4 regions of the Colwellia sp. E150_009 genome follow, and region 4 is predicted to be linked to each of the others. Evidence: predicted binding sites of a transcription regulator. Region 4 holds the regulator's gene; each other region holds the start of a gene.
What was found. The regulator sigma-54, encoded in region 4, starts transcription at its own class of promoters, with help from an activator protein. The targets are predictions, from matches to a motif close to GTTGGCACGNNNNTNGNNT.

Region 1 (4,031 bases), on a different contig from region 4:
TTGTTGATTTGTGAATGTGTATTGCTGTTGAACTCATAAATTTATTCCTTTATCGATATGTTAATGTGTATATCCAAACTGGCTATTAATGGGAGTTTTCCGCATCTTCAACAGTATGAATATAAATATCGTTTTAAAGTTTTTGCCCTTGTTTAAGACCAATTTTGAATTTTTCTAAATAAGCATTTGGTTGACTTCCATCGTAAACAATATCGTCAATAAAGTGTTTTTGTGGTGCTTTAAAACCTGTTTCTTTTTCAAAATTAGGAAATTCACTTGCTGAAATTATCTTATCAGCGATAAGCGACTTTGCTGCTTTAGTGTAGATATCAGGACGATATACTTTTGCAGCCAGCTCTTTGTACCATTGGTCACTTTTATCATCAGAGATTTGCCCCCAACGACGCATTTGCGTTAAATACCAAATAGCATCAGAGTAATACGGGTATGTTGCGTTATATCTAAAAAACACATTGAAGTCCGGTACAGCACGTTTATCACCTTTTTCATATTCAAAAGTACCTGTCATTGAATTAGCAATAACATCATAATCTGCACCTACGTAGTTTGATTGCGAAAGAATTTTTACAGCAGCAGGACGGTTTGCATTATTGTTTTCATCTAACCATTTGGCAGCTCGTATTAATGCACGTGTTAAACGAATAGTGGTGTTTGGGTATTTTTCGGCAAACTTCGCGGTTATGCCAAAAACTTTCTCTGGGTTATCTTTCCAAATTTCATAGTCGGTAACTACTGGCACGCCTATATTTTTAAATACCGCTTGTTGGTTCCATGGTTCTCCAACACAGTAACCATGAATTGTTCCTGCCTCCATCGTTGATGGCATTTGTGGTGGAGGGGTTACTGATAACAATGCTTGTGCATCAATTTGTCCTGACGTATCACCTTTGTGAGGCGCATAATAACCAGGATGTATACCGCCTGCTGCCAACCAATACCGTAACTCATAGTTATGAGTGGAAACAGGAAATACCATACCCATTTTAAATGGCTTTCCAGCTGATTTTAATGCTTCAATAACAGGTTTTAACGTATCTGCTTTAATAGGGTGGACAGGCCTGCCATCAGCCATTTTAGGAATACCTGGCTTCATTTTCTCCCAAATATCATTGGATACCGTAATAGCATTCCCATTTAAATCCATGGAAAATGGCGTAATGATATCTGCTTGAGTACCATATCCCAAGGTTGCGGCGATGGGTTGACCAGCAAGCATATGTGCGCCATCTAATGAGCCATCAATAACACCATTTAAGAGGACTTTCCAGTTCGCTTGCGCTTCGATAGTGACATATAACCCCTCATCTTCGAAATATCCATTTTCATAAGCGATGGCAATAGGAGCCATATCAGTTAGTTTAATAAAGCCAAATTTCAGCTCATCTTTTTCAGGTTCTCCTAATTCCTCACTAAACACTGTACTAGCCACCAAAAATGAGATGACAGTACAAAGTGAAACGCTTATCAAAGTAGAGGTTATTAATTTGATCCAATTCATTATATGTTCCTTGCGGTATAAATAAAAATTTAAAGATTAAAATAAAAAACGCTCATCAATACTCAACTTATGTAAGTTGAGTATTGATGAGCGCCATTGCTCAACAGATGAAAAATTTAGTTTCTCATCTTTTACAACGCCATTGTTGTAAGTTCAATTTTCAATTTTTATCGCCATTGATAAAAATGTTTTAAGTAAACTATTACCAGTTTATAACTACAAATAAAGCACAAAACACGCCAAAATATAACCCATTGTTTATTATGATAAAAAACCCACCAACATCTATTTAGCCCCTATTAATTGCACAAAAATAATGAACTGCACCACATATGTTCAAATTGTTTTGGTTATATTAGGTGCAGAAAGCAGAGAGCAAACATCAATAATATTCTTGGCGACCATAGCCAAAGTACTTCCTTGATTCATCGCCATTTTTCGTAACGCTTCATACGACTCTTTCTCAGTTAATTGTTTTTGTTCCATTAATAAACCTTTGGCTCGTTCAATTAATTTTCTACTTTCTAGCTGAGTCTTTGCCTGTTTAAGCTCATTTTTTAATGACTCTACGGCTTTAAAACGTTCGTTAGCAACAGAAATAATACTTTTAATTCGTTGAGGATGTATTTCACTCACAATATAAGCGCTTACTCCCGACTTGATGGCTTTTTTAATCACATTAGGAGAGTCATTTTCTGCGAAAATGATAATAGGCAAAGGTAATAATTGATTTACCTCAGACAAAGATCTCAGTATGGAATTACTGGGTAAATCAGTGGCTAATATTAGAATATTAGGGTTATATAGCTCAATTTGCTCGATAATATTATCATTTTGATAGCTGTGTTGAATGACCTGATAACCAAAGTCAACTAACGACCTAGTTAACAATGACTTTTGGTCAACACCTTTTTCAACAAGTAAGATACTTAATTGCTCGTTCAGCGAGCTATTTAATTGATATTTTGTTGTATTACTCTTTCTAACACTTTTTGTAAATATGCTCATATTTTATCAACTTAACGGTTACTTATTTTCCAAAATTCATTTTTCATAAATCATTAGAATACAAAATTCAAGCCAAAGAATTAAAACAATTAATATCAATAAGTTAGACTTAAAGCTCACTTGTTTATAATTTTTTTGCACCAATATTACTACTTAATAAGCCCCTCTTCTCTCCAAATCAGAGCATTATTGCATTGTGCTTACTTCTTTACGCTCAAGCCTTTAGCATTTAAATGTCAATAGGCGTGCTCTTTTCCCTAAAGGCGTTCTGATTTATAATTCATTAAAATTTACAAAGCTCATATTGAGACTACTCTTGAAAAATTTACGTAAAAACTTAACTCTGCAAATAATTACAATAATAATATCGGTATCATTATTAAGTGGTTGCCAATCATCAATAAATGAAGCAAATAACAGTAATAATCAAACATCTGCACTAACATCAACGCCTTTATCTCCTAGAGTAGAAAACCAATACCTAAGTCAAACGCGAGCATTTAAACGTTCTGAACGTGTGTCTAACGTAAATTATCAATTGAGCTTCAACTTAACAGGCCAAGAAAATTTTACGGCAACATCTACTATTAATTTTAATTTATCAGATAATAAAACACCTTTGACAGTCGATTTAAATAAGGCAGAAATAACAAATTTAATCATTAATGGTAAAACAGTAACTGAACCAAACCTCAACCAAAACTATAACGGCTGGTTTATTACTTTACCTGCTCAGCAGCTAAAGCAAGGTTCTAATAAAGTTTCGGTTAGTTTTACACGTAAACACAACACTAATGGCGAAGGTTTACATCGTTTTAAAGATCCAGTTGATGGCAAAGTGTATCTTTATTCCCATTTTGAACCTGCTGCTGCGCAACAAATGTTTGCCCTATTTGACCAACCTGATCTTAAAGCGACTTATGAGCTAACAGTGTCTGCACCAAAAGATTGGACCGTATTTTCAGCAACCAGAGAAACCAAAACAACACCACAAGGCGAATTTACCCTTTGGCAGTTTCCAAAAACCTTAATCTTGAGTCCTTATAATTTCTCTATGCATGCTGGTCCGTACACAATGTGGCAAGACAATAGCGGCAAATATCCACTGCGTTTATTTGCCCGTCAATCTGTTGCAGATCAAATCACACCAGAACACTGGTTTACCTATACCAAACAAGGCTTTGAGTTTTTTGATGAATATTTTGGAATCAACTATCCCTTTAAGAAATATGATCAAGTATTAGTACCTGATTTTTTATATGGTGCAATGGAGAATTCTGCTGCGGTTACTTTCGCTGAAAAAAGTTTTTTAACCAACGGCGAAATGAGCCAAAGCCGCCGTCAAAGGCTTGCCAGTGTTATAATGCATGAAATGGCACACCAATGGTTTGGTAATTTAGCCACCATGAAGTGGTGGAATGGTTTATGGTTAAATGAAAGTTTTGCAGCATTTATGGCAACCCTTGCCACAAGTGAAGCAACTGAGTTTAACAACGCTTGGCGT
Region 2 (4,031 bases), on a different contig from region 4:
TATTATCAATTTTATCCATGTATTCTTGTTCACGCTTTTGTTCAATATCAAGCTCATTACGTGAACGGGCAGAAATTGAGTTTTGGCTGCCTGAGTTCAATAGTCGCCCATTTTGATCAGTAACTGTGACACGATTTGGACTCATTCCTTGTACAGCAGATGCAACGATATCAACAACAGCATCCACCTCTTCAGCAGAAAGTAATCGTCCACGTTGCAGAGTCAGCACTATAGTTGCTGAAGGATTTTTTTCTCTACGAGCAAAAATATTTTCTGGAGGAATGGCAAGTAAAACCTTAGCGCGTGAAATGCTTTGTAATTGCTCAATAGTTTTTGCAATACGTTGTTCTCTGCCATATTTTAAGCGTTCACGCTCTACACGCTGACTTACACCAAAGCCCATGTCTTTCATGACCATGTCTTCACCTTGCGAAGGCTCAGTTGATAACCCTTCACGTGCTAACAATAACTTTATTGTTTGATATTCGTCAACAGGGACAGACAAGGTGTTATTTTCTTGACGGTAATCCACTTTGTTTGCGTCAAGAAAATCCATTGTTTTAATCAGTTGTTCGGTAGGCTGTTTAGCTAAAAATCGATATTCTGGTTCATTAGCAAGAATAATAACGAAGATAGCAATAGCCAAACAAATTGACAAAGCCACAACTAAGGTTATTTGGCGTAAGGTCTCTGCATTACCTAAAGCAGCAGCAAAGCCTGACTTTTTTTCTTCTATAGCATTATCGTCATCAGAGTCACTGGCAATCATTGAATTACCACCATCTGCTGCTACCATTGAATTTGTATCTGCCACTGAACTTCTCCGCTTACAACTTAATGTGTCTTTTAATTAACAACGCACGTTTAGATAAGAATAAATCATTTTAACAAGACGCTTATCGAGGAATAACATGCCCATCACAATAAAAGGCAACGATGTTAAAATAAATTTAGGTTATATAAACTAGACAGGCATACTCATTATTTCTTTATATGCTTCAACAAATTTATTACGCACTTGCACTGTTGCATCTAAGGCAACACCCGACTTAGATGATGCAATCATTACTTCGCCTAACGTTACATTAGGATCACCCATTTCAAATGCTGTTTTTTTAGCACCTGTATCTTGTTGAAGTTCATTAACCGTTTTTAATGCATCCGTTAATAAATTGCCAAAATTACTACTAGATGAGTTAGTGCTATTAATGGCATTAACACCTGACATTCCCTGCATATCACCACCTACGGCAGGTAATTTATTACCTGATGCTTGTAATGACATACTCTGCATTTGGGCAAATAATGAATTTGTTTTGATATCCATAGTCTTCTCACTCGTGTCAATTTTTTGCTATTAAGCAATGAAAAATATCTCTATTTATTGATACTGCAAGCATGGTGCCAAGAAAGTTTAGAATAGTGGAAGTGTCGAGTAATGAGGTCTCGGGTAAGAAAAAATTAGAATTACAAAGAAAAAGAAAAATTAGTGAACGGAATCTAATCACACTAACAAACGGTATGAATAGATTGTCGCCCACCTTTAGGTTGTGTACTTCTAGGCTGGTATTTTAATGCCTGAATCACGCATTCTTGCAATTTTATACCGTAATGTACGTGGACTAATACCTAAACGTTCAGCCACTGCTTTTCTACTACCATGGCACGCTTGTAACGTATCAAGTATTATTTGATGTTCTTGCAGTTTTAACTCACTGCCTAATTTATCGTCTGGGGTAGCAACTTTCTCAGTGTCATTCACCTTAGCCGTTTCAAAATTTTCAATCATCAAATCAGCCGCATCAATAACTTGATTCGTATGCAGTATCAAAGCTCTCTGAATCACATTATCTAGTTCACGAACATTACCTGGCCAGTGGTATGCGTTAAGTTTACTACGTGCTGCGGGATTAAAGGTTGCAACTTGGTCACCATTTTTTTGACAATAACTCGCCACCATGTGTTGTGCTAATGGCAAAATATCATCAGGGCGTTCAGCTAAAGGGAGCCAAGTTAATGGAAACACATTTAAGCGATAATAAAGATCTTCCCTAAAATCACCTTTGCTCACCGCTTCTTTAAGATTACGGTTGCTGGTTGCAATAACGCGTACATCTAGTTTAATGGTTTTTCGTCCACCTAAACGCTCTACTTCGCGCTCTTGTAATACTCGTAAAATTTTGGCCTGTAACCCCAAATCCATTTCAGTTATTTCATCAAGTAAAATAGTACCTCCTTGTGCTTGTTCAAATTTCCCAGGGCAAGCTTGAATTGCGCCCGTAAATGCGCCTTTTTCATAGCCGAATAGGGTTGCTTCAAGCATATTTTCGGGAATTGCAGCACAGTTAATGGCAATAAAAGGTTGTTGTGCTCTTGGAGAATTATTGTGAACATACTGCGCTAATACTTCTTTACCAGAACCACTCGGGCCAAGCACCATAACAGAGGCTTCAGTTGTTGCAACTTTACGTGCTAAACTCAATAATTCAATGCTGTTTTTATCTGCCACTATCGGCGTATTATTATTAACGTTTGACAGAGGGATATATTGACTAACCGTATTCAACAATACTTCAGGAGAAAAAGGCTTGGCAATATAATTACATGCTCCATCTTGCATAGCCTGTACAGCATCATCAATTGTACCGTAAGCGGTCATCAATAATACGGGTAAATTAGGATAAAGGTTTTTAATGTTTTTTAATAAAGACAGCCCTGACATACCGCCCATTTGCACATCACTCACCACAATATCAACACTGTGGTTTTTTAATAACATTATGGCGTTTTCGCCAGAGTCAGCTTCAACACATTGATAATTTGCCAACGAAAGCGTATCAATTAAGGCCTCTCGTAAACCAGCATCATCTTCAACAACCAGTACTTTATGATGACTCATGTGACTTCTCCTGTTTATTGATGTTGTGGCTTGCATTTGATGGTGTGAAGTTGTCTGATACCAACAGAGGTAATTTTAGGCAAAAATGTGCGCCCTCTCCGGGTTTACTTAAATACTTCACTATACCTTGATGTGCTTCAACAACCGATTTAACAACCGCTAGGCCAAGCCCTGTACCTTTGCTGCTCGAGGTGTAAAAAGGTTCAAATATTTTATCAATGTTTTTGTTTACAATACCTGGACCATTATCTTTAACGCTTATAAAAACGGCATCCGATTGACTATAGACCTGAATATTAATAACCGCGTTAATTAGGTTACTGTCAGTTGCCTGTAAGGCATTATGTAATATATTTTGTAATGCACCTGTTAGCGCATTTTTATTGGCTAGAATATAATGATCTTTATTTGATAAATGTATATTAACACGTGCATTTGCTTTGCTAATTAACGCATCCATTGCTTGAACACTCTCATTAATTAATTCATTCACTGATAATGATCTAACGACTTGCTCATGACCACTTTTAGAGAACAGCAACATATCATTCACTTGCTGCTCTAGATCACGTAACCTTGAACTTAGCTTTTCTTGAAAGTTACTTCGTGCAACGTCAGATAAATTTCTATTTGATAAGTTGGCGCTATATAACATAGCTGCAGACAGTGGCGTACGAATTTGATGTGCTAATGTTGACACCATACGACCCAACGATGAAAGTCGTTGCATTTGACCTACTTTATCTTGTAGTAATCTTGTTTCTGTTAGATCGGTAATCATGATCAATTGGCCTGGTTGCGTACCTAAACTTGCTATTTCTAACTTCACCCGGCGACCATCTTTTAACGAAACTTCATGCCAATCATCTGCTCTGGGTTTAAATGAACGTGCTATCACATCAAACCAAGCTTGCCCTAAAATAGGTTCATCGAGTAAAGCGCTCGCCACTTTATTGATTTTAACAACAACGCCATTACCATCAAGCATAACCAGACCTGTAGGCATCATTTCTATTAGCTGATCAGCCATTTGTGTATCTTTTGCCTGTTGGTTTTGTTCGTGTTGAAGATTAGCATCAAACAACTTTTGCTGTGTTACGTGACTTTTAGACAGCTGCGCACGCAATGACGC
Region 3 (4,031 bases), on a different contig from region 4:
CTTACTGTGTTTACTCTCATTTACGGTAAAAAAACATATTGGTTAAATCAAAAAAAGCAGCGAAAAGGCTGCTTTTTTATGTTTAGTAATAAAGTAATTAGCCAACTCGCTTTGACTTGGCTAATCGTTATTTAGAGAACTATTAACCTCTTGTAAATTCTGGATATGCTTCCATACCACAGTCAGAGATATCACCACCCTCATACTCTTCTTCATCACTTACACGAATACCAATAATGGCTTTAAGTGCAAACCAAACAATAAAGCTAGTTACAAAGACCCAAACAAAGATGGTTGCTGCACCAATTAATTGACCGCTAAGTGTAGCGCCTGTATTAGTTAATGGCACAATAAGTAAGCCAAACAAACCAACAACACCATGAACTGAAATCGCACCCACTGGATCATCAATTTTTATTTTGTCTAAACCAATAATTGACAGTACAACAATAATACCCGCGATTGCTCCAAATATTGTTGCCTGTAACGGTGATGGAGTTGAAGGTTCTGCAGTTATAGCAACAAGACCAGCCAACGCACCGTTTAATACCATAGTTAAATCTGCTTTTTTGAATAATATTTTAGCTAAAATTAGTGCACTTATCGCACCTGCCGCTGCTGCTGCATTGGTATTTAAAAACACCATAGCAACTGAGTTGGCACTGTTAATATCAGCAAGCTTTAATACTGAACCACCGTTAAAACCAAACCATCCCATCCATAAAATGAACGTACCTAATGTTGCCATAGGTAAGTTAGCACCTGGAATAGCATTCACTTTACCATCTTTCGTGTATTTACCTTTACGTGCGCCAAGTAGTAATACCCCTGCTAAAGCAGCTGAAGCACCAGCCATATGAACAATACCTGAACCAGCAAAATCAGAAAAACCTAAGTCGCCAAGCGTATATAAACCAAATACGGCATCGCCATTCCAAGTCCAACTACCTTCCATTGGGTAAATAAAACCAGTTAGCACAACAGTGAAAGCTAAGAAAGCCCATAGTTTCATGCGCTCAGCTACAGCACCTGAGACAATTGACATTGCTGTCGCAACAAACACAACTTGAAAGAAAAAGTCGGCTGCATTTGAGTAAACTGAACCACCATCAAAACCCGCTTCAGCTGATTCAGCTAATACCGCACCAACTAATGCTTCAGCATCAGTTGCACCATCGAGGCCTATTCCATTTAAGAACACCCCACCACCATACATAATGTCATAACCAACAACTAAATACATAATGCAAGCAATGGCATACAATGCAACGTTCTTTGTTAAAATTTCAGTAGTATTTTTAGCGCGTACTAAACCTGCCTCTAACATTGAGAAACCTGCTGCCATCCACATAACTAGCGCACCACAGATTAAAAAGTAAAAAGTATCTAAGGCGTATTGAAGTTGAAAAATATTCTGTTCCATAATTTATCCTATAATTGTTATATATGTATTGTTCACAATTGAGACGAATAGAGACTAAATAGCCTCAGAACCTTGCTCGCCAGTACGAATACGTATTACTTGTTCAAGGTTATAAACAAAAATTTTGCCATCACCAATTTTACCTGTATAAGCCGCTTTACTAATGGCCTCAACTAAACGCTCTACAATGTCGTCATTGACTGCTATTTCAAGCTTAACTTTTGGTAAAAAGTCTACTTGGTATTCTGCACCACGATATAATTCCGTATGTCCTTTTTGACGACCAAAACCTTTCACTTCACATACCGTTATTCCTTCAACACCAATTTCAGAAATGGCTTCACGAACATCATCTAATTTAAATGGCTTAATAATCGCATTAACTATTTTCATTGCAGACCTCTACTTAATAATTTTTTGGGTAATATTGAACTAAGTAATTCAATTCATGTGCCACAAAAATTAATTAATAAATATCAACAAGTTGACTCTATATTTTATTTTCATTAATGAATGGACGCACCAAAAAAGCACATTAACAAAAGATTGAGTTTTTATTTGGTGCAAAAAGAGAGGGTTATTTTGGGGCAAAGAATAATTAATATGAAACTGCTAATGGCGACATATATTTCAACCTATTCTTTCTTCTCAAACCAATATGAGTTTTGAAGACTCATATTAACTAGAGATAAGTAAACATTCATCACAACGCATGCACCGAGCGGTGCACTAGGCTTAATTTATCGAGGTGAATTAATTACTCTTCAACAGGGGAGTTTTTTGCATTCAAATTAGACTTATTAGCATATTGCATAGAATCTTGATATTGAATTGCTCTATTCTTACCGCTAGCTTTAGCATGGTACAATGCTTTATCTGCTTGTACATATAATTCAGAACTTGTTTTAGTATTTTTAGATGTTGTTGATAAACCTACACTCACTGTTACTTTAACTTTTTGAGTTTGGTTGTCAGCTACTTCGGTAGTAAACTCATGTTCATTCACTTTATTCACAAATCGCTGGGCAATATGTAAACATTGCACTGCATCTATTCGGGGTAAAACACACAGAAACTCTTCTCCTCCTACTCGGCCAATAACATCATCAATCCTTAGTATTTCTGTACCGATTTCAGCTATTTTTCGAATAACTTTATCACCAAAAGGATGACCGTACAGATCATTGACTTGTTTAAAATCATCAATATCTATCACCATAATAGAAACAGTATTTTTATCTGAACGATTAGCATTAACTAACTTATGTAAAAAATTAAATACGTATCGTCTATTAAAGGAGTTGGATAAAGGATCTCGCACTGACAACCGCGTGAGTTTTTTATTGTGATACCACTGAAAATAAGCTAGAAAAAACATAAAGAACACAAGTAAAAACACAAACGCCATAAGATAATCTTGTATGATATTTGATTGTTTTTGTTGTTCAAACTGAAGTTGCTGTACTTTTGCATTTTGTTGTAACAGAGAAATTTCTACATCTTGTCGTTCTGCTTCTAACGTGCCTCGAATATGCAATAAACGATCTGACATGTTCTTCTTAATTAGTTCAATTTCTTTTTTATTAAACAGCTTTAATAGCTGATAAGCTTCTTGACTATGACCTTGCGCTTCAGCTAATTCTGCACTGATTTCATATAACTCAATTTGCCAGTGCGTGCCTGTTAGTTCAGGTAACGTGTCAAAAATATCACTCGCTTTATCTAAAGCTGTTTGTGCTTCATCTAATCGTCCTAGCTTTAGTAAACACTGCGATTTCCGTTTATATAACTCTGCTTTGTAATCAATCAAGCCTTCTATACTAATAGCATAATCAATAGAAATCAGCGCTTGCGAACAATCGCCTTGTTCCGCTTTACTCATAGCAATGCCATAAGCGGCATAAAATTTACCATCAATATTATTAGGGCTAAAATCAATATCTTCCTGATAACGTTGATAATATTCAATCGCTAGCTCATAGTTTTTCCAATAACGGTAAGTTGAAGCTAAACCATAAATGGCTTCAACTTGATGAGCTGGATACCCTAGCTGTTGATAACTCGATAACGCTTTTTGATAATATTCTATTGATTTTTCATAATCATGCATATAACCATAAATTGCCCCATACACTTCATTAATCTTTGCAATTAAAAACTCGTCATGTATAGCAAAAGCCTCAAGGTAAGCTTGCTGCAATTCTGTTAAGGACGTTTGATAAATTTGGGTTAAACTTTTGGTATAAGCAAGCTCTTGTTTTGCCAGCACAGCCAGATATGTATACTTATGATTAAGTGCAACTTGTTTAGCTTTCTTTAATATTGTTTCTGATAGTCTATATCGCCCTTGGCGCTGAAGAATCACGCCACGGAATATATCTAAATTAATCATAATTTTTGCGGGAGTTTGCTGACTTACCGAGGCGACTGCCTGATTAACCGTTTGCTCAAACCTGTCAAAAAAATATAATAAATTTTCTGCTTGCGCTTTACGTAATAACCACCATGATTTGTAGTGATCAGACATATCGTCAAGCTGCTCACTTTGGGCCAGCAATAATTGATATGTTTCCCATGGTTGAGAATTTAACTCATGTTCCATTTTTTC
Region 4 (4,031 bases):
GTACAAAGTTTCGTGAAACGAGTGACTCTCAACACGCAATTTTCTATATCATTGCAACTTTAAGTTGCTTGTTGAATAAGATTAAACATTTCTTGTTGATTTGTGCATTTTCGTACTTGTTTGGCTGTTTTACGATTACTAAACAGCTTGGCTATACTCTGTAATGTATCTAAGTGTTCTTGTGTACTATTTTCAGGCACAAATAAACAGATGAATATATCAACAGGTTTGTTGTCTATTGCGTCAAAATCTATGGCTTGCTGAGTTGTTAAAAATACGGCGATAGCTTTATCTGTATTATTTAATCTACCATGAGGAATTGCAATACCATTGCCAATACCTGTACTACCCATTTTTTCACGGTTGAGTAAACTATCCAGTAGGTCGGTTGGACTAGCGGTTCCTAATTGCTTAGCGGCAAGAAGGCAAATTTGTTCAAGTAGGCGTTTTTTACTTTGTACTGGTACTGCACATTGCGTGCAGTCCAGTGTTAATATGTCTTGTAGTGTCATAATTTTTTATATTATTGCGCTAATGTTGCGATATTTTGCCTTTATATTTAAGCACTTGGCGATCTAATTTATCAATTAAAGTATCTATTGATGTATACATGTCAGTATTGACTGCTGAAGCATGAATTTCATTGCCTTTTAAGTGCACCGTTGCTTCCGCTTTTTGATCTAACTTTTCTACTGTCAGTACCACATGCACATTCGTGATGTGATCAAAATGTCGTTCTAATTTATCAAATTTAGTATTAACGTATTCTCTTAATGATGAAGTTAGGTCTACATGGTGGCCAGTAAGGTTAATTTGCATAAGTTCGATCCTTATTATCTTAATTGAGCTAGTATATAGCTATTATAGTAAACTCTTACGTTGATTTGACGGGGGAATAGACAAAGATTCTCGATATTTGGCTATGGTTCGTCTCGCAACATTAATTCCCTGCTCGGCCAGTAAATCAGCCATTTTACTATCACTTAGCGGCTTAGCAGGTGTTTCCGCTAGAATGAGTTTTTTGATTAAAGAACGGATAGCGGTTGATGAACATTCACCGCCATTTTCTGTGCTAACGTGACTTGAGAAAAAGTATTTTAATTCAAAAATTCCCCTTGGGGTATGCATGTATTTTTGGGTAGTTACCCGTGAAATCGTAGACTCATGCATATCTACTGCTTCTGCTATATCATTCAATACCATGGGACGCATAGCTTCTTCGCCATGCTCAAAAAAGCCTTGTTGGCGTTGAACAATACAATTAGATACTTTTAATAGGGTGTCGTTACGTGATTCTAAGCTTTTAATAAACCATTTAGCTTCTTGTAGGTTGGCGCGAATAAATTGGCCATCACTGCTTGATGACTTGGTAGTTTTTGTCATAGCGGCATATTGTTGATTTACGGATAATTTAGGGGCGGTATCTGGGTTTAATTCTACCACCCAGCGACCATTTTTTTTCTCTACAGACACATCAGGTATTACATATTGATCATCATTTTTTGCAACAACATCACCAGGGCGCGGATTTAAACTTTGAATTAATCGCATCACTTCACGCAACTGATCTTCTTTAAGACGCGTTTTGCGCATGAGTTGTCTATAATCACGGTTACCAAGTAGATCAATATGCTCTTTAATGATTAACTTACTTTCGTTTAAATACGGAGTAGTTGGCTCAAATTGATTTAATTGAATCAGCAAACAATCAGCAATAGAGCGAGCGGCAACGCCGATAGGATCAAAAACATTGATACGCTTTAATACAGCTTCTACTTCGTCAAGTTCCAGTCCCTCTATACCAACACTTTCTAAAATGTCTTCACTTGACACTGTCATATAACCTGCGTCGTCTACCGCTTCAATAATGGCGATAGCGACAGCTCTATCGGTTTCTGAAAACGGGGTTAACTCCATTTGCCATAAAAGGTGATCTTGAATAGAGTCGGTTGTTTCACCTTGATAAGTATAATCTTCACTTGGGCTACTAATTGCGCCTGTATTTGATGTGCCCGCACTGTAACTTTCTTCCCATGTTGTGTCGATATTTAGCTCTTCAGGAATATCATTTTTTTCCATAGCTTCTGTTGTGCTGATTTCATCAATGGTTGCGGATGAATCTTCACTGCCATCAGTGGCAGTCTTTTCAGAAGTTTTTGCTGAAAAGGCTTCTTCAAGATTATCTGAATTATTATTTGAATCATTATCAGCGCTAGTATCGGATGCTTGTTGCTCATTCACTTCAAGAAGAGGATTACTTTCAAGCACTTCTTGAATTTCTTGCTGAAGTTCCAACGTTGATAACTGCAACAGCTTTATCGCTTGTTGCAGTTGTGGCGTCATGGTTAGTTGTTGTCCTATTCGGAGCTGCAGAGTTGGGCGCATCTACGTTTTCTAATTCCTATTAATAATTTTATTTATTTATTTAATTTTCATAATAATAAGCATAGCTTAAGTTTTTATGTCTGTGCTAACTATAGCGTGAATTGCTCACCAAGGTATACATCTCTTACCTTTTGATTTGCAAGAATTTGATTTGAATCACCTTCGGCAATAATTTCTCCGTGGCTAACAATATAAGCATGTTCACATACATCAAGTGTTTCACGCACGTTATGATCGGTAATTAATATACCAATTCCACGATTTTTAAGGTGAATAATAATTTTTTTTATATCGCCAACAGAAATAGGATCAACTCCAGCAAAGGGTTCGTCAAGTAAAATAAATTCAGGCTCTGCAGCTAGGGCTCTAGCAATTTCTACGCGTCTTCTCTCACCACCTGATAAGCTCATACCTAAGTTATCTTTAATATGACTAATATTAAACTCTTCTAACAGGTGTTCTAACTTAGCTTGCCTATCAAGCTCACTAAGGTTCTTCCTTGTTTGTAAAATAGCCATAATGTTATCGGTGACGGTAAGTTTTCTAAAAATAGAGGCTTCTTGTGGTAAATAACCAATGCCACGGCGTGCGCGTTCATGCATAGGGGCAAGTGTAACATCTTGATCATTTAGAATGATTTTACCATCGTCGTTGGGTACTAACCCAACAATCATATAAAAAGAAGTGGTTTTTCCTGCGCCATTAGGGCCTAGCAATCCTACAATTTGACCCGCTTTCACCGTTAAACTAACACTTTTTACTACTCTATTATGTTTATATGACTTCGATAACCCTTGGGCTATTAAGGTTGATTCTTTTGGTGTATTCTCAATACTATTCATTATTACTGTCATTGTTCTTTTTATTTTGCTGAGCTTTAATTTGAGCTGGTTGTAAAACAGTAGTGACGGAATCGTCATTTCTACTTATGGCTTCTAATTTTTCACTTAATGTATTGTAAGTGATTGTTTCACCGGTAACTTTGCTGCCAGCTTGTTTGACTTGTGCATTACCTGAAACAGTAATAATGTGCAGGTCAGGTTGATACTTTATTTCATTGGCTTGTAAGCTAATTAAGCTGCCGTCTTCTAATGCTTGCTGGAAAATAGCGGGATCACCTTTAGCCAGATAAGTATCTGATTTTTCTTTCGTATTACTGTCAATGCCACTATAAACTTGCACAATGTCTGCAACAATTGAAATGGTACCTTGGCTGATATTCACCTCATCCAAATAGCTTGCTATTTTATTTTTTAAATCGGCTGATTGACGTTTAGACTTTATTGTAATTTCTTGCGTGAGATCTTTTTTGGCTGCAAATAGAGGTGCTGATAAGCCGAAAACTAATGAGCCAAGTAATAAACTTTTGCTGAGTTTTTTAATAGTTATCAAGGGACTAACTATTACTTTTTTTATAAATGGTACGTACATGTTCAGTTAATGTCATCTGTTTGGTGTTTAAGTCAATTATCAAGCCAGATCCGTACATGGTGAAATCCTTTCCTTGGACCATGACGGTTTGATCTGAGCTGATAATGTTAGTATTTAAATCGAGTTCTAAATATTTACAATGTATTTCTTGTATCAAACTATTTTTATCTGTTGCGCTTAAGTGTACGCGATGATTTAAAATAACCCTATTGTTT

Region 1: the regulator sigma-54 is predicted to act here: its motif matches at 1,745-1,763, upstream of ACE1OF_RS03645 (CmpA/NrtA family ABC transporter substrate-binding protein).
Region 2: the regulator sigma-54 is predicted to act here: its motif matches at 1,391-1,409, upstream of fliE (flagellar hook-basal body complex protein FliE).
Region 3: the regulator sigma-54 is predicted to act here: its motif matches at 1,863-1,881, upstream of glnK (P-II family nitrogen regulator).

Annotation. Positions count from the first base shown of each region.
Region 1 covers NZ_JBHFOM010000005.1:22,786-26,816, reverse strand. Annotated here, with positions in the region: gene ACE1OF_RS03645 (CmpA/NrtA family ABC transporter substrate-binding protein) at 134-1,519, opposite strand; gene ACE1OF_RS03640 (ANTAR domain-containing response regulator) at 1,856-2,527, opposite strand; gene pepN (aminopeptidase N) at 2,844-4,031, shown strand, end outside.
Region 2 covers NZ_JBHFOM010000003.1:36,493-40,523, reverse strand. Annotated here, with positions in the region: gene fliF (flagellar basal-body MS-ring/collar protein FliF) at 1-814, opposite strand, end outside; gene fliE (flagellar hook-basal body complex protein FliE) at 965-1,327, opposite strand; gene ACE1OF_RS02205 (sigma-54-dependent transcriptional regulator) at 1,559-2,899, opposite strand; gene ACE1OF_RS02200 (sensor histidine kinase) at 2,886-4,031, opposite strand, start outside.
Region 3 covers NZ_JBHFOM010000028.1:45,779-49,809, forward strand. Annotated here, with positions in the region: gene ACE1OF_RS12940 (peptidylprolyl isomerase) at 1-46, shown strand, start outside; gene ACE1OF_RS12945 (ammonium transporter) at 143-1,423, opposite strand; gene glnK (P-II family nitrogen regulator) at 1,478-1,816, opposite strand; gene ACE1OF_RS12955 (tetratricopeptide repeat-containing diguanylate cyclase) at 2,181-4,031, opposite strand, start outside.
Region 4 covers NZ_JBHFOM010000001.1:128,495-132,525, forward strand. Annotated here, with positions in the region: gene ptsN (PTS IIA-like nitrogen regulatory protein PtsN) at 60-512, opposite strand; gene hpf (ribosome hibernation promoting factor) at 532-819, opposite strand; gene ACE1OF_RS00610 (RNA polymerase factor sigma-54) at 862-2,385, opposite strand; gene lptB (LPS export ABC transporter ATP-binding protein) at 2,475-3,227, opposite strand; gene lptA (lipopolysaccharide transport periplasmic protein LptA) at 3,220-3,777, opposite strand; gene lptC (LPS export ABC transporter periplasmic protein LptC) at 3,782-4,031, opposite strand, start outside.